One region of the Micromonospora sp. NBC_01392 genome, then DNA from elsewhere that is predicted to be linked to it. Evidence: riboswitches for the same ligand, from Rfam matches in the RefSeq annotation. Region 1 holds a riboswitch; each other region holds the start of a gene.
What was found. A riboswitch is a leader RNA that binds a small molecule or an ion and turns the genes downstream of it on or off. The one in region 1 is predicted to bind cyclic di-AMP.
Positions count from the first base shown of each region.

Region 1 (4,078 bases):
GTCACCCGCTCGTTCGAGTTCTGGATGGGGGCGGCGGCGGCCGAGCTGATGCGCCGCCACCGCTGGCGTGGCCCCGGGCTGACCACGGCCAGCCTGGCCTTCGTCGCCACCTGGGTGGTCGCCGCGCTGTGGATCCGGGCCGAGTTCTGGGCGGCGCTGCTCGCCGTCGCGTACCTGCTGGTCATCACCGCGGCGGCGGATGCCGACGTGCGTGGCCGGCGGACCCCGTGGCGGTCCCGGCCGATGCTCTGGCTCGGTGAGGTCTCGTTCGCGTTCTACCTGGTCCACGTGCTGGTCATGGTGACCGTGCTGCGGCTCACCGGGGACTGGGGGACCGGGCTGCCCGGGTGGCGGGGCCCGCTCGCGGTGCTCGGCTTCCTGCTGCTCACCCTGGCGCTCGCCGCCGTGCTGCACCGCTGGGTGGAGGAGCCGATGATGCGCCGCCTCGGCCCGTCGCGCCGGGCCCGCGGCGGTCCGGCCGCCGCCGCGCCGGCACCGGGCGTGCCCGCACCGCGCGCGGCCGCCGACGACACCGGCGCGGCGTCCGCCGGGGAGCCGGACCCGTCGATCGAGTACGCCGGGCGGCGCCGGCCGGACTGAGCGGTCCACCCTGGTCAACGGCGTCGCGACACGCCGGGCGACGATGCGCCGTGCCCGGATCGGCGGTAATTTGTTCCCGTGGCTCCGATCGCGCTCACCTGTCCCGTGTGGTGGGTGGCGCGCTGGGTCGCACGGATGCTGGCCAGCCTGGCCGTGGTCGTCGCCTGTTCGCTGGGCGCCGCCACGCTGCCGACCGGCGGGTCCCCGATCGCACCCGCGGCGGCCGGCCCGGTCGCCGGGTTGCGGGCCGACGCCGCCGCCGAACGGCCGAACGGCAGTGTCACCGAGCGGCAGGGCGACACCGTCGTCGAGCGGCAGGGCGACACCGTCGTCGAGCGGCAGGGCGTCCCCGTCGTCGATCGGCAGCGGAGCCGCGTCGGCGTTCCCGAGCCGCAGCCGGTGGGCGATGTCCCGCCCCCGACCGGGCGGCACCCGTTCCCGGTCGGCCAGCCGCCGGCTCCGGCCGGTCCGCGGGCCCCGCCCGCCCGCTGACCCGCCACGGGCCCGGCCCGTGACCGCGCCCACCGAACCTCACCCCGCACCGCCTCGGCGGCCCGGCGGCGCCCGAACTCCGGCCGCGCCCCGCCCCGGACCGGCCGTGCGGAGTTACCCGCCACTGTCTCCCGTGAGGTGCCGACCATGTCGCAGACCGTTCTCCTCAATTTCCTCACCGCCGTCCCCGAGGCCGCCGCCATCTGGTCGGCGCTGACCGTGCTCGCCCTCGTCCTGCTCGCCGTGCTGGTCGCCCGACCGGAACGCGACGGCGCGGGTGAGCCGGCACCCGAACCGGTCGACGCGGAGGCGCTCCACCGCGCCGACCTGGCCCGCTACGCCGACGAGGTGGCGGTGGCCGCCGCCGGGGCCGCGCAGACCGCCCGTCGCCGTCGCGAGCAGTGGTTGGCCGCCCAGAGCGAGGCCGACCGGGCCTGGACGGCCTACGACGAGGCGGACGCCGCCGCCCGCCGCCTGGCCGGCGCCGGCGCGCTGCCCACCCCGCACACACCCCACACCCCCGCCGAGTACGCGGCGCGCGAACGCTGGCTGCACCACGCCGCCATGACGGCGCACTGGCGGGGGGAGCTGACCGCCCGCCAGCTCGCCGACGTGCTGGCCCACCGCAACGGGTGGGACCCGCGCCGGCACCCGGCCGAGCAGGAGATCGTGCTGGCCCGGACCGTCCGCGACGGGCGGCGGGCCGGCTGGGAGACGGCCGCCGAGCGGGAACGCCTGGCGTGGCGGGACGCCGAACTGGCCGCCGAGGCGGCCCGGACGCTCGCCGTCGAGGCGTACGCGGCGGCCACGGCGCTGCGGCCGGTGCCCACGTCCCGCGTCTCGACGGCGAGCCGCGTCCCGGTCCCGTCGGCGGTGCGGGGGGCCCGGTGGCGTCCGGCCCGCGTCGGCTGAGCGGCCCCGGGAAGCACGTCGACCGAATCGTTACCCGAAACCGGTGAGGCCGGTCACCGGTACCGACCGCCGGCGACCGGCCGGATCGATGGCCCCTGCTGCGCCCGCTGCCCGATTCTCCGTCGGCCGGATGTCCGCTTCCTGCCGCACGGCGCCGACGTGGCCGCTTGTCCCATTGAGGGAGGTCGGTGACCGGCTGTTCCGAATCCGTAGTCGTCGAGGACGTTTAAGCAGCTGAGAGCGCTTGGCAGGGCGTGTACCCGCCGGTAGTGTCGGCGCGTCCGGTGCGGTTCCCGATCGCAGATGGCGACGCCGCGCCGACCCGCCTAATCGTGCATACGAACCGGGGACCCAACGCAACACCGGGGTGAATCCGCGAGCCCACGGCCGCGGTAGGGCGTACTTCCCGCCCGAATCCGTCAGCTAACCCGGTCGGCGGCCACGGAAGGAGTTCCATTCCCGTGCCCACCACCCCCCGAACGTCTCCCCGCCTCCACGGCCCCGGGGTGCCGGCGCTCGCCTGACGCGACGCGCTTCCGACCCCGTCCCGCCCGGCATCCGGGCGACTTCCCGCGGCCGCCCCGCCCGCCAGCGCGTGTGAGTTCCTCCACGCGCGGGGTTGACGCGTGCCGCCCACCCCGTGGAGGAAACCCGTGAAGTACCACCTGAAGCGCCACCTGCGTCGCCTCGCGACCGAGCGTCCGTACCAGATCATCGCCGGTTCGGCGGCGGCCCTCGTGCTGGCCGGCGGCACCGGCGCCGCGCTGACCGCCACCGACGACGCGCCGACCCGGCAGGAGAACACCGCCGCGGTGGCGGAACTCGGCTCCCGCCTCGGCGACACCGCCAGCCGCAGCGAGGCGCGCCTCGCCGTCCCGTCGCCGAGCGCCTCGCCGAGCGCGTCGTCCAGCGCGTCGCCCCGCCGCTCGCCCAGCGCCTCGCCCACGGCCTCGCCGTCGGCGAAGGTCGCCGACCCGGACACCACCCGCAAGGCCACGCCGAAGCCGCCGTCGAGCAAGGTGCTCGACTACGACTACCAGGCGCAGACCACCTACTACTACTGCGGCCCGGCCGCGGTGCGGAACGCGCTCAGCGCCGCCGGCATCGAGCGCAGCCAGGACACACTCGCCGTCGCGCTCGGTACCACCGAGATGGGCACCAACTCGGCCGAGGACACCACCCGGGTGCTCAACCAGCAGGTCAAGGGCGACCCGTACCGGACCCGCATGATCCCCGGCACGGCCACCAAGGCGCAGATCGACCGGCTCCAGGCCGACGTGGTCAACGCGGTCCGCAACGGCCGGGCGGTGGTCTCGAACATCGTCGGGGACGCCACCGACACCAACGGCGGCTGGCACTCGTTCCCGGGCGGCCACTACATCGCCGTGGTCGGCTACCAGAACGACGGTCGAACCGTACGGATCGCCGACTCGGCCGACCCGTCGCTGCCGTCGTACTGGATCAGCACCATCGACCTGGCGAACTGGATGGCCACTCGCGGCTACTCCGCCTGAGGAGTACGCGTCGAAGGCCGGCACCCCTGTCCGGGGTGCCGGCCTTCTGCATGTCTTAGCTGTTCCAGTGCTGGTTGACGAGGTCGGTGGCCTGCTTCTCCCACTGGGCGTACGCATCCGGGTAGGCCGACACCTGCACGGTCTGGGCGGCCTTGGTCAGCGGCATGTCCTGCCAGCCGTCGACCTGCTTCAGGCCCTTCAGGAACGCCAGGGTCGAGTATTCCGGGTCGGTGATCTGCTCGGGGGTGCCCCAACCCGAGGAGGGGCGCTGCTGGAACAGACCCAGCGAGTCGTGGTCGTTGCGGTCGCCGAGGTGGCCCAGGTTCTCCAGCTTCGACTCCTGCAACGCCGTGGCGATCGAGACCACCGCGGCCCGCTCGGGCAGCCCGGCCTTCTTCGTCGCGGCGATGATCGCCTTGACGTTGGCGGTCTGCTCGTCGTTCAGGTTGATCGTGGACTGCTCACCCTGCACACTCGCCACCGCAACCGGCTTGCTGGCGGTGGCGGCGTGCGCGGACTCGACGTGACCGGCGATCGGACCGGCGAACACACCACCGGTG
Region 1 covers NZ_CP109549.1:2,530,893-2,534,970, forward strand. The annotation lists gene OG767_RS11605 (acyltransferase family protein) at 1-600, shown strand, start outside; gene OG767_RS11610 (hypothetical protein) at 679-1,092, shown strand; gene OG767_RS11615 (hypothetical protein) at 1,240-2,004, shown strand; cyclic di-AMP (ydaO/yuaA leader) riboswitch at 2,318-2,457, shown strand; gene OG767_RS11620 (C39 family peptidase) at 2,658-3,518, shown strand; gene OG767_RS11625 (hypothetical protein) at 3,574-4,078, opposite strand, start outside.

Region 2 (4,078 bases), 1.7 Mb from region 1:
GCCGAACTGCGGGCCGGTAACCACCGGTTCGTCACCGGCGTGCCGCAGCATCCGAACCAGGACGCCGGGCACCGGGCCGCGGTCGCCGAGGGCCAGCACCCGTTCGCGGTGATCGTCGGCTGCTCCGACTCCCGGCTCGCCGCCGAGATCATCTTCGACCGCGGTCTCGGCGACCTCTTCGTGGTGCGTACCGCCGGGCACACCGCCGGCCCCGAGGTGCTCGGCAGCGTCGAGTACGCGGTGACCGTGCTCGGCACGCCGCTCGTGGTGGTGCTCGGCCACGACTCGTGCGGCGCGGTCCAGGCGGCCCGCGAGGCGGTCCGCACCGGCTCCGCGCCGGCCGGGCACCTGGGCGCGGTGGTGGACGCCGTGTCGCCCAGCCTGCTCCGGGCCGCCCGGCAGGAGGTCACCGACCTCGACGGCATCATCGACATCCACATCGCGCAGACCGTGGAGACGCTGCTGGCCCGCTCGACGGTGCTCGCCGAGCGGGTGGCCGCCGGAGCGTGCGCGGTGGCCGGCATGTCGTACCGGCTCAGCGGCGGCGAGGTGCGGACGGTGGCGCAGTCCTCGGCCCCGGTGCCCGCGCCGGCCGCACCGGCGGACCCGGCGCTCGCCGGCTGACCACCCCCGGACACAGAAGGGGCCGCCTCCGGGCGGCCCCTTCCCGCGTACGCGTCAGAGCAGTGACATGTGAACGTGGTCGGTGTGGTTCGACGGCCCGCTGTAGGAACTCCAGCCGGTCGCCGGGAACCAGATCTGCCGGTTCCAGATCACGTAGTAGATGCCCAACCGGTCGGCGTTACGGATGAGGAAGGCGGCCACCTCGTTGCCGTACCGGCGGGTGTCGTTGTTGTGCCACGGCGAGAAGCCGCTGTTCTGCAACGACCAGTCGCACGCCTTGCCCTTGGGGTGCTCCCACGGCCCGCCGGGGCGGTAGCAGCCCACGAAGCGGTTGAAGCCGGCGCGCTTGACCTCCTTGTACGCGTGCAGCGTGCGCGGCGTGACGCAGCCGGAGGTGGTCGGGTCGTTCTCGCTGCACGACTCGGACCTCCACCCGCCGTCGGCGGTGCGGCCGGGGCCGATCTTGGCAACCGGCGAGGTGGCCGAGACCAGGCCACCGGTGAAGTCCAGCCCGCCGACCAGCTTCAGCGCCTTCTGCGCCTCGACCTTCTCGCGGGCCATCGCGTTCGTCTGCTTCTCCTGCTCGCGCACCTCGGCGTCGAGCGCGATCTTGGCCTGCTCGGCGCGCGTCTTCACCGCGTTGATGGCGGCGAGCCGCTGCCCGTTGAACAGGTTGAGTTCGTCCAGGGCGCTGGCCCGGCGGACGAACGAGTCGGGCGAGTCGCTCTCCAGCAGCATCGCCATCGCACCGACCCGACCGGTGCGGTAGGACTGCGCGGCGATCTCGGTGACCTGCGGGCTGAGCGCGTCGAGTTCGTTCTGCGCCGCCTTCACCTCGAGCGCGAGCTTGAGCTGCCGTTTGCGCGACGTGTCCAGCTTGGACTTGGCCTGGAGGTAGGCCCGGTTGGCGGCGGTGACGGCCTCGCTGATCAGCGGTGGGTCGTCGTCCTCCGAGTGCCCCGAGGGGTTGGGGGCGGCGGTGTGCGGGGCCGCCGACGCCGGGGTTGGCCCGACCAGCACGGCGAGCGCGGCGAGCACGGCCACCACGGGTGTCAAGCAGCGGCGCAGGGGTGCCGTCACAGTGTTCCCTTCCGTCGGCCGCCGACCGGGTTAGCTGACGGGTTCGGGACGGAAGCGGCCCCTACCGCTGACGCGGATTCACCCCATGTACCTGGTTCCCCGGCTCGCCCGGAGGCGATTGGGCGGCGGCACCGCAGGCGCCGGTGCGCGCCTTCGGCGGTGACCGGCAGCGAGGTTACCCGAGATGCCGACCGAGGATCTACGCCCGGAAGCCGACCAATCGCGAGAATTCGACATTGCCCAGCGTGACCAGCATCGCGTTTCCCGCGCGCCGTCACGCTGCGGAGTGTCACCATGCGACATCCGTACTTCCCCGGCGGCCGGGCCACCGTTCGGCCGGCGTCCCGCCGAGCGCCTCCAGCGCCTCGCCGCGGGCCGCCGGGGGCCGGTCCGGCGGTGGCGGCGACGCCCCGGCCGCCGGCCCGCGCCGTCCGGCGGTGGCCACGACCGCGGCCAGCGCGGTGGTGAGCGGTACGGCGGCGATCAGACCGAGCGTCGCCACCGCGCTGCGGACGATCTCCTGGGCCAGGAACTCGCTGGTGAGGATCTCGCTCACCGGGCGGGAGTCGGCCACCAGCAGGAGCAGCAGCGGCAGCGAGGCGCCCGCGTACGCCAGCACGATGGTGTTGACAGTGGACGCGATGTGCGCCCGGCCCACCCGGGTGGCCGCCCGGTAGAGCTGCCGCCGGGACAGGTCGGGGTTGGCGTGCGCCAGCTCGGTGACGGTGGCCGCCTGGGTGACCGTGACGTCGTCCAGCACGCCCAACGAGCCGATGATGATGCCGGCCAGCAGCAGCCCGTGCAGGTCCACGCCGCCCTGGAACATGGAGAGCGTGGTGGCGTCCTCGCTGCCGAAGCCGGTCAGGTGGGTGGCGGCGGTGGCGAGCGTGCCCAGCACGCCGGTGACCACCAGGCTGCCGAGCGTGCCGAGCACCGCGACCGACGTCTGCGCAGTGATCCCGTGGGTCAGGTAGAGCACCACGAACATGATCAGCGCGGCGCCGACGATCGCCACCGGCAGCGGGGACCGGCCGGCGCCGATGCCGGGCAGCACGAAACCGAGCAGGATGGCGAAGCTCGCCACCAGCCCGCCCAACGCGGCCAGCCCACGCCAGCGCCCGAACGCCACGATCGCGGCGGCGAAGAGCGCCACCAGCCAGATCAACGGCGTGGCGCGCTGGTGCTCGGCGATGTTGTACGCCTTCACCGACGGGTCGGCCGGGTCGGTCAGCTCGACCAGGATCACCTCGTCGCCGACCTCGACGCGTGGTGCGCCGGGCCCGTCCGGGATCGGCATCTCGACCTGCCGGCCGGCGTCCGGGCCCTGCTCCGCGGCGACCGTCACGGTGCCGCACCGGCCGCCGCCGCCCTCGGGGGCCTCCGGCGTGGGCGGGCAGGGCTCGGTCACCACCCGGGTCACCGTGCCGTGGTGGCGTGGCACGTTCTCGGCTTCGGCCCGCTCCGGGCCGCCGCCCCGGGGCCAGAGCACCAGCGCCGCGAGCACGGTGAGCACGAAGAGCGGCACCACGGTCGCGAGCAGGAGCCGGCGTACGCCCGGCGGCGCGGCGGGGGCGGGACGGGTGTGGTCGGCGCCCACGGTGGCTCTCCCTACGAATCGCGGCGCACCGGTTCACCGGCCCGGTCGTCCACCGGCCCGGCGCGGACGCGTCCTGCCCACGCCCGGGGTCGCCGCCCGGGTCATGGTAGCCACCCCACCTGCGCGATCTTGGAGTTGTGGCCCTGGCAAACGGCGCGAACAGGGCGTTTCGAGGGCCGCAACTGCAAGATCGGCGGGGTGGGGTGGGGTGGGGTGGGGTGGGGTGGGTCAGCCGCGTTTCATGAGGCGGCCCACGGCGGCCATCATTTCGGTTGCCATCTCGTCGGCTCGGCCCTCGGCGGCGCCCTCGTGCATGCAGTGCCGGGCGTGGCCGTCGAGCAGGCCCAGTGCGACCTTGTCCAGCGCGGCCTGGATGGCGGAGATCTGGGTCAGCACGTCGATGCAGTAACGGTCGTCCTCGACCATCTTCTCGATGCCCCGGACCTGCCCCTCGATGCGGCGGAGCCGCGCGAGCAGTTGGTCCTTGCTGGCGGTGTAGCCCCGGACCGGGGTGGACGGCGTGGTCATGCGTCGAGGATACCGTACCCCTCGGGGGTATGATACCGTTCGACTCGTACCCCCAGGGGGTATGGGTATCAGATCGGAGGGCGAGATGGACACCACCTACCAGGTGCGGGGCATGACCTGCGGGCACTGCGTCACCGCGGTCAGCACCGAGCTGAGCGCGCTGCCGGGCGTCACCGACGTCCAGGTCGACCTGGCCACCGGCCGGGTCACCGTCACCAGCCAGGAAACACTGGACGCGGACGCCGTGCG
Region 2 covers NZ_CP109549.1:852,436-856,513, forward strand. The annotation lists gene OG767_RS04065 (carbonic anhydrase) at 1-624, shown strand, start outside; gene OG767_RS04070 (coiled-coil domain-containing protein) at 679-1,704, opposite strand; cyclic di-AMP (ydaO/yuaA leader) riboswitch at 1,708-1,839, opposite strand; gene OG767_RS04075 (YibE/F family protein) at 1,994-3,301, opposite strand; gene OG767_RS04080 (metal-sensitive transcriptional regulator) at 3,530-3,829, opposite strand; gene OG767_RS04085 (heavy-metal-associated domain-containing protein) at 3,915-4,078, shown strand, end outside.
Region 2: another riboswitch for cyclic di-AMP. It lies ahead of OG767_RS04070 (coiled-coil domain-containing protein); the one in region 1 lies ahead of OG767_RS11620 (C39 family peptidase).

Region 3 (4,078 bases), 2.2 Mb from region 1:
ATCGGCCAGCTCTGCATCTTCCGGCTCTCGTCGCCGGCCGAGCACCCGTACGGCTCGGCCGTCTACGGCTCGCGCTACCAGGGTCAGCGCGGCCCGACGCCGAGTCGGTCCTGGCAGAGCTGGCGCACCTGGCCGACCCGCTGACGCCGAGCGTGGTTGTTAAGAGGGGCCCCCTGTTATGCGGAATGCGTTAACAGGGGGCCCCTCCTTGCACCTCAGCCGGGGCGGCCGTAGCTGTTGATGTCGCCGTCGTCGACGCGCTTCATGGTGATGGGCTTGCCGGACTGGGAGGCGTGCACCACCCAGCCGTCCCCGACGTACATGCCCACGTGGTGCAGGTCGCCGTAGTAGAAGACCAGGTCACCGGCGCGCAGCTCGGCGCGGCTGACCCGCCTCGTCACGTCGTGCTGCTGGCGGGCGTTGTGCGGCAGCGAGACCCCGGCCTTCGCCCAGGCGGCCATGGTCAGGCCCGAGCAGTCGAAGTGGTCCGGGCCGGCCGCGCCCCACACGTAGATCTTGCCGATCTGGGCGCAGGCGAACTTGACCGCCACCCCGGCCGCGCCGCCCGGGTATCCGGCGGGACAGGGAGCCGGGCGCAGCGGGCCGCCGCCACCGTTGCCGTACACCTTGAGCCGCAGCTTCTGGAGCTTGGCGATCTCGGCGTCGATCTGCTTCTTCTTCGCCGCGAGCTGGGCCTCGGTGCGGCTCAGGTCGGCGACCATCGCGTCCAGCGGCTTCTTCTTCGCGGCCAGCTCGTCGCGCAGCGCGGCGATGTCGCGGACCTGCTCCTGCTGGTGGTGCGCGAAGCGGTCGAGCATTTCCAGGCCGGCGACCAGCTCACTCGGCGAACGGCTGCCCAGCAGCGCGTTGACGGTGGAGAGGTTGTCGCCCTTGTACGCGTCGGCGGCGAGCCCGCCGACCTGGCCGAGCGCGGCGTCCACCCGGGCCTGGAGCGGGGCGATCTGCTTGCCGAGCGCGTCGGCCTGCTTGCGGCGCACCGCGAGCTGCGCGCGGACGGCGTTGACCTGTTCGATGACGGGTTCGAGCTTGTTCCAGTCGCGGTCGATCTGGGCCTCGATCTCGGCGACCGAGGGTTCCGCGTGCGCCGCCGTCGCGCCACCGGTCAGGACGACCGCGGCGCCGACCAGGGCGGCGAGTGTGGTGGTGAAGCGGGACCAGCGGAAACGCGGCACGGCGGCGGACCGGTCGACGGACCGGCTCGACGTCGGCCGCGGGGCATGGTGGGCCACCGGGCGTCCGTACTCCTTCTGCCTGACCGCCTACCGGGTTAGCTGACGGGTTCGGGCGGGAAGGGAAGCGCCCTACCACAGTGGCTGCGGATTCACCCCAGGTACCTGGGTCCCCGGTTCGCCCGTGGGCGACTCGGCGGTGTCGGGCCGTCACCGACCGGGTTGGACGGTGAAACGTGCGGCCGACGATTGACCAGAGTAAGGATTCCCGTTATCGATCCGCAACCCGAACGGCCGTGACACTCCGTACCGGATGCGCCACACGAGCGCGAATGAAGCTTTCTTTCATGTCGGATTACTGCCCGGAAAGGTATTGACCCTTGTGGGTGGGCGGAGTGAGGGTGGAACGCAGTGACCCCCATCCCTGTCCAGGAGGTTCGATGCACCTCTCAGCCCCGCCGTCGAGCAGACGGATCCTGCTCGCCGCCGCCGTGGCGACGGCCACCGCGCTGGCCACCATCGGCCCGGTGAGCGCCGCGCCCCAGGCCAGCCGGCCCACCGGCGACCGCCAGCAGCAGTACGCTGCCGCGGCGGCCGAGTACGGCGTACCGCAGAACGTGCTGCTCGGTGTCTCCTACCTGGAGTCGAGGTGGGACACCCACCCGGGCCAGCCCAGCACCAGCGGCGGCTACGGCCCGATGCACCTGACCGACGCCACGCACGTCCTGGCCACGCCGGGCAGCGCGCACGTCGACGAGGACGAGGACCCGCGCGGCGACGACGCCCGCCCGCTCCGGCTCGACCCGGCCACCGCCGCCGCGCCGACCCGGGAGACGCCGCTGCCGACCGCCTCGCTCCAGACGCTCGACGCCGCCGCCACGCTCACCGGGCTGGACGCGCAGACGCTGCGCACCGACCCGGCGGCGAACATCCGCGGTGGCGCGGCACTGCTGGCGTCGTACCAGAAGGCACTGGGTGGGCCGGTCGGCGCCGGCAGCGACGTCGCGGCCTGGTACGGCGCGGTGGCCCGCTACTCCGGCGCGGACACGTCCGACGCGGCGGCGGCCTTCGCCGACGAGGTCTACGACCAGCTCGGCCAGGGCGCGGCCCGGACCACCGACGACGGGCAGCGGGTCACGCTGGCCGCCAGCGCCATCCGGCCGGACCGGGCCGGGCTGGCCCGGCTCGGGCTGCGTCACGCCGCGCGGCCGGACGGGCTGGAGTGCCCGGTGCGGCTGGCCTGCGAGTGGATTCCCGCCCCCTACGAGCAGCTCAGCGCCGACCCGGGCGACTACGGCAACCACGACCTGGGCGACCGGCCGAAGCAGCAGAAGATCGAATACATCGTCATCCACGACACCGAGGGCTACTTCGCCCCCAGCGTCGACCTGGTGAAGCGGGCCGACTACCTGGGCTGGCACTACACGCTGCGGTCGGTGGACGGCTACGTCGCGCAGCACATCAAGGCCAAGGACGTCGGCTGGCACGCCGGGAACTGGTACGTCAACGCCAAGTCCATCGGCCTGGAGCACGAGGGCTTCGCCGGCCAGGGCACCTGGTACACCGAGGCGATGTACCGCAGCTCGGCCAAGCTGGTCCGCTACCTGGCGCAAAAGTTCGGCATCCCGATGGACCGGCAGCACATCATCGGCCACGACAACGTGCCCGGCATCACCGCCCCGAACGTGCGGGGCATGCACTGGGACCCGGGCCCCTACTGGGACTGGTCGCACTACTTCGACCTGATGAAGGCCCCGTTCCGGACCACCGGCACGTCGCGTACCGGGCTGGTCACCATCGACCCGGACTTCGCCACCAACCGGCCCGCGTTCGTCGGCTGCAACCAGCAGCCGCCGGGCGTCCCGACGCCCACCCCGCCGGCCGCGCCCTGCCCGTCGCGCGGCTCCTCGGCGGTGGTGCTGCGCACCGCGCCGAGCGCGGACGCCCCGCTGGTCAACGACCTCGGGCTGCGCCCGGACGGCACGCCGGACACGATGTACATCTCCGACCACGGCGCCCGCGCCTCCGCCGGACAGACGTACGCGGTGGCCGGCCGCCAGGGCGACTGGACCGCGATCTGGTACCTCGGCCAGAAGGCGTGGTTCCACAACCCGGCCGCCGCGCCCACCGCGAAGTGGGCCACCGGCTTCGTGGTGACGCCGCGTCCCGGCAAGGCCACCATCCCGGTGTACGGCCGCGCCTACCCGGAGCAGGCCGCCTACCCGGAGACCATCCCGTACCAGGCCATCTCCCCGCTCCAGTACACGTTCGCGGCCGGCCAGCGGTACGCGGTCGGCGGTGTGCTGCCGGGCGAGTACTACCGGGCGGTCTCCTACGACGGCTCCGTCCCCGGTGACCGCACCGTGGTCCGTGGCGAGAACCGCTACGTGCAGGTCCAGTTCGGCCACCGGATCATGTTCGTGAACCTCGACGACGTGCTGATCCTGCCGTCGCCGCTCGGCGCGCCGCGCTGACGGCCCACCAGACGGAGGAAGGCCCCCGGTCCGATGAGGACCGGGGGCCTTCGCCGGGACGGGGGTCAGTACGGTCGGCGGTAGCCCGCGACCGGCATGTACTGCACCTTGGCCACCTGGACCGGTTTGCCGGTCCGTGGCGCGTGCACCATCAGGCCGTTGCCCAGGTAGAGCCCGACATGGTGCAGGTCGCTGAAGAAGAAGACCAGGTCACCGGGGCGGGCCTCGCTCGCCGAGATCTTCCGGCCCTCGTTCCACTGCGCGCCGGTGAAGTGGGTCAGCGAGATGCCCGCCGCCTTGTACGCGTACTGCGTCAGGCCGGAGCAGTCGAACGAGTTCGGGCCGGTGGCGCCCCACACGTACGGGTCGCCGACCTGGGCGCACGCCGTCTTGATCGCGGTCCGCGCGGCGCTG
Region 3 covers NZ_CP109549.1:360,471-364,548, reverse strand. The annotation lists gene dcd (dCTP deaminase) at 1-144, shown strand, start outside; gene OG767_RS01645 (NlpC/P60 family protein) at 216-1,250, opposite strand; cyclic di-AMP (ydaO/yuaA leader) riboswitch at 1,264-1,399, opposite strand; gene OG767_RS01640 (N-acetylmuramoyl-L-alanine amidase) at 1,631-3,664, shown strand; gene OG767_RS01635 (NlpC/P60 family protein) at 3,730-4,078, opposite strand, start outside.
Region 3: another riboswitch for cyclic di-AMP. It lies ahead of OG767_RS01645 (NlpC/P60 family protein); the one in region 1 lies ahead of OG767_RS11620 (C39 family peptidase).

Region 4 (4,078 bases), 3.2 Mb from region 1:
ACCCGTCCGCACCGATCCTGCCTCCGGCCCCTCGCCGGCCGGGGGACCTTCGACCCGTTGCCAGGTCGGCCCCGGTACGGGACGATCGTCCGGACCCACGACGGCGAGGGGGACGGGTTGCAGAGCAGCGACAGCTTCAGCTACACCGTGCAGGCCCGGTGCAGCCGGGCGGACGCGGTGGCCCTGCTCGGCGACCTGAGCCGGCAGGGCGAGCTGCATCCGCTGATCGTGCGGGTCCGGCAGTTGCCGCCCCGGCCGGGCGCGCTGGCCAGCTTCGCGATCACCGACCGGCTGGAGCTCGGTCCGCTGCACTTTCCGGTCACCTACCAGGCGGACGTGCTGGTCGCCACCGAGGACGAGGTGGTCACCGTCGCCCGGCAGCAGCCGGCCACGACGGTGCGCAACCACACCCGGCTGCGCGACGAGCCCGACGGGGTGGTGCGGATCGACGTGGAGATCACGCTCACCGCGCCGGCGCCGCTGTTCGGTTACGCGTTCCGCCAGGCACGGGCCGCTCACCTGGGCCTCGCCGCCCGCCTCGGCGCGACGCTGGAGGGCCGGCCCGCCTGATCCGTCCCCATGGCTTCCAGACGGACAGCACGGTGACGATCAGCAGCAGCGTGGTGGAGACGGCCGGCGGCGCCACCAGGTCGACCCGCAGGTGCGCGTCGGCTGCCCCGGCGAGCGCGCCGAGGTGCCGGATTCGCGGGGTCAGCAGGAGCAGCACCAGGCCGAGCATGACGGTGGTGAGCGCGAACTTCACCAGCACCCACCGCCAGCGCAGCAGGCCCCACGGAGTGAGCAGCGCGCTGGCGGTGCCGATCAGCCAGACCGCCACGCTCAGCGGTGCGAACAGCCAGGTGACCAGCAGCGCCGCGGCCGGGTAGACCACCTCGGGATCGGCGCCCCGCAGCCCGGCGACGCCGAGCGCGAGCAGCGTCAGGTCGGTGCCGAGCCAGCCCAGCGAGGTGACCAGGTGCGCGGTGAGCAGCGCCTTGCGGCCGGCGGGGGAGAGTCGTCTCATGTCCCGATCGTCGTCCCGTCGCGCGGCCCACGTCGTGGGCCGCGCGACGACACCCGGTGTACGTCGTGGGGCGTAGTGCTCAGTAGACCGACAGGTGCACGTGGTTGGTGTGGTCGCTGGACGGGTCGCCGTTGCCCCCGCTGTACGACTTCCAGCCGCTGCTGGGTAGCCAGATCTGCTTGAACCAGATCACGTAGAGCACGGCGAGCGGGTCGGCGTTGCGCACGAAGTACGCGGCCAGGTTGTTGCCGTACGTCCGGTCGCCGCCGCTGGCCACGCCGCCGAAGCCGCTCTTCTGGGCCGCGAAGTCGCAGGCCCGGCCCTTCGGGTGCTCGCCGGAGCCGCTGGGTCGGTGGCAGGAGACGTACCGGGTGAAGCCGGCGGCCTTCGCCTGTTGCAGCGCGTGCAGCGTACGCGGGGTGATGCAGCCGCTGGCCGGCGTCGGATCGTTGACGCTGCACGACTCGGCCGGCCAGGAGCCGTCGGAGTTGCGCTTGGCCGGCTTCGCGTTCGCGGTGGAGGTGCCCCGGATCCCGCTGCCGCTGCTGCCGCTGCCGCTGCTGGCGGAGGGCCGGTTGTTGGCCTCCTCCAGCGCCTGCTCGGCCTGCTCCTTGCGCTTGGCCATCACCGTGACCTGCTTGCGTTGTTCCCGGACCTCGCCGTCGAGCGCGGTACGGGTGCGGATCGCCTCGTCGCGGGTGGTGATCAGCTCGCGCAGCGTCCGGTCCTCGTGCGCGGCGACCGTCTCCAGGGCGGCGGCCCGGTCCATGAAGCCTTCCGGGCTGGTGCTGCCGAGCAGCGCCGCGGCGGTGCCCATCCGGCCGGTGCGGTACGCCACCTCGGCGATCTCACCGACCTTGGCGTTGCGCTCGGTCAGTTCCGCGTCGATCGTCACGAGTCGTTCGTTGAGCTGCTTCTGCCGGGTCACCGACCGGTTCAGCGCGGCCTTGGCCTCCAGCCAGCCCTTGCTGGCGGCGTCGAGCTTGGCGCGCAGCGCCGGCGTGCCACCCTCGTCGTCGTCGCCGGGCGCGGCGGCGAGCCGGCCGGTCGGGGGCGTCGCCGAGGCGGGGGAGACCGGTGCCGTCACGAGGCCGAGGGTCAGCATCGCGACGAGTAGGGCCGCCATCCGGGCGGCCGTCCGTCGTACAGGTGCCACTGGGGGCATTCACGTGTCCTTCCGTCAACCGCCGACCGGGTTAGCTGACGGGTTCGGGACGGAAGATCCCTACCGCTGACGCGGATGCACCCCACGTACGTGGTTCCCCGGCTCGCCCTGCGGGCGATTAGGCGACGGCCGATCCGTCGGCGCCGGATGACGCCTGCGGGTCGGCCGCGACCGAGCCTACCGGCGTTGCCCGGAGCCGGCTCCGCCACCCGGAGTCGGATACCGGGCAAAACCGGCATAAGCTAACAATAACCACTTGGATTTAAGTCTGTCCTAACTACCAGCCGGTCGGGCCGCAGGCACCGGTGGACGCTCCGGGTTCGATCTGCAACGTCGCGTGATCGATCGAGAAGTCCTCGTGCAGCGCGGCCCGGGCGGCGGCCAGCACGGTGGCGACCTCGGCGCCCGGATCGGTGGTCAGGTGCGCCGAGGCCACCTCCATGCCGGAGGTGAGCGTCCAGACGTGCAGGTCGTGCACCTCGGCCACGCCGGGCACGGCGGTCAGCCGGTCGTGCACCGCGGTCACCTGGAGGTGTTCCGGCGCGGCCTGCACCAGGATGCGCACCGCGGCCCGGCCGAGCCGCCAGGTGCGCGGCAGGATGAACAGGCCGATCGCCACCGCGACCAGCGGGTCGGCCCACCACCAGTCGGTGACCGTGATGACCAGCGCGGCGCCGATCACGCCGAGCGAGCCGAGCAGGTCGCCCAGCACCTCCAGGTACGCGCCGCGCAGGTTGATGCTCTCCTGGGCGCCGGAGCGCAGCAGCGCGAACGCGGCGACGTTGGCGAGCAGGCCGAGCACGGCCACCACCAGCATCGGTCCGGCGAGCACCTCCGGCGGCTCGCCGAACCGGCGTACCGCCTCGATCAGGACGTAGACCGCGACGGCGCCGAGCAGCACCGCGTTGGCCAGCGCGGCGAGCACCTCCAGCCGGTAGAGCCCGAACGTGCGTTGCGGGTCGGTCCGGGCGCGCCGGGTGGCGGTGATCGCCGCGAGCGCCATGCCGATGCCGAGCACGTCGGTGAACATGTGGCCGGCGTCGGAGAGCAGCGCGAGCGAACCGGTCGTGACGGCGGCCACCGCCTCGACCACCATCAGCACGGCGAGCAGCACGAACGCCGCCCAGAGCCGGCCGGAGTGCCGGTGCGCCGCGTTGGCCACCGCACCGCTGTGGTCATGACCTGCGCCCACGCACACACCCTCCCGCCCCGGGTCCCGGACGAGCCCAATCTATGCTCACATCGCTATGTGTGCAAGTAACTGTGGCGTCAGCCCACCGGATCGAGCGTGGTCAGGCGCTGGGTGGCCCGGGACAGCGCGACGTAGAGCGTGCGGACACCCGAGCCCGGGTCGGCCCGGATCTCGCTCGGCGCGACCAGCACCACCCCGTCGTACTCCATGCCCTTGGCCTGGAGGCTGGTGACCACCTGGAGCCGGCCCGCGTCGAGGTCGCCCAGCCAACCGGCCACCTCGTCCCGGCGCGGCACCGGCGTGATCACGCCGACCGTGCCCTCCACCTCGGCCAGCAGCGCCCGGACCGCCTCGACCGTGGCCGCCGGCAGCTCGGCCGCGGCCACCGTCCGCTCCATGGGCGGCACGCCGGTGGAGCGCACCGCGACGGGCAGCGCCAGATCCGGATACCGCCGGCGGATCTCCGCCGCCGCCACCGCGAAGATCTCCGCCGAGTTGCGGTAGTTGGTGGTCAGCTCGAAGCGACGCCGGGGCCGCCGCCCCAGCGCCTGGTCACGCGCCCGGTCCAGCTCCTGCGGATCGCCGGTCCAGGCGGTCTGCGCCGGATCGCCGACCACGGTCCAGGACGCCAGCCGGCCGCGCCGACCGACCATCCGCCACTGCATCGGCGAGACGTCCTGCGACTCGTCCACCACCA
Region 4 covers NZ_CP109549.1:5,732,454-5,736,531, reverse strand. The annotation lists gene OG767_RS24680 (SRPBCC family protein) at 58-570, shown strand; gene OG767_RS24675 (hypothetical protein) at 464-1,024, opposite strand; gene OG767_RS24670 (coiled-coil domain-containing protein) at 1,104-2,189, opposite strand; cyclic di-AMP (ydaO/yuaA leader) riboswitch at 2,194-2,324, opposite strand; gene OG767_RS24665 (cation diffusion facilitator family transporter) at 2,467-3,381, opposite strand; gene OG767_RS24660 (HelD family protein) at 3,459-4,078, opposite strand, start outside.
Region 4: another riboswitch for cyclic di-AMP. It lies ahead of OG767_RS24670 (coiled-coil domain-containing protein); the one in region 1 lies ahead of OG767_RS11620 (C39 family peptidase).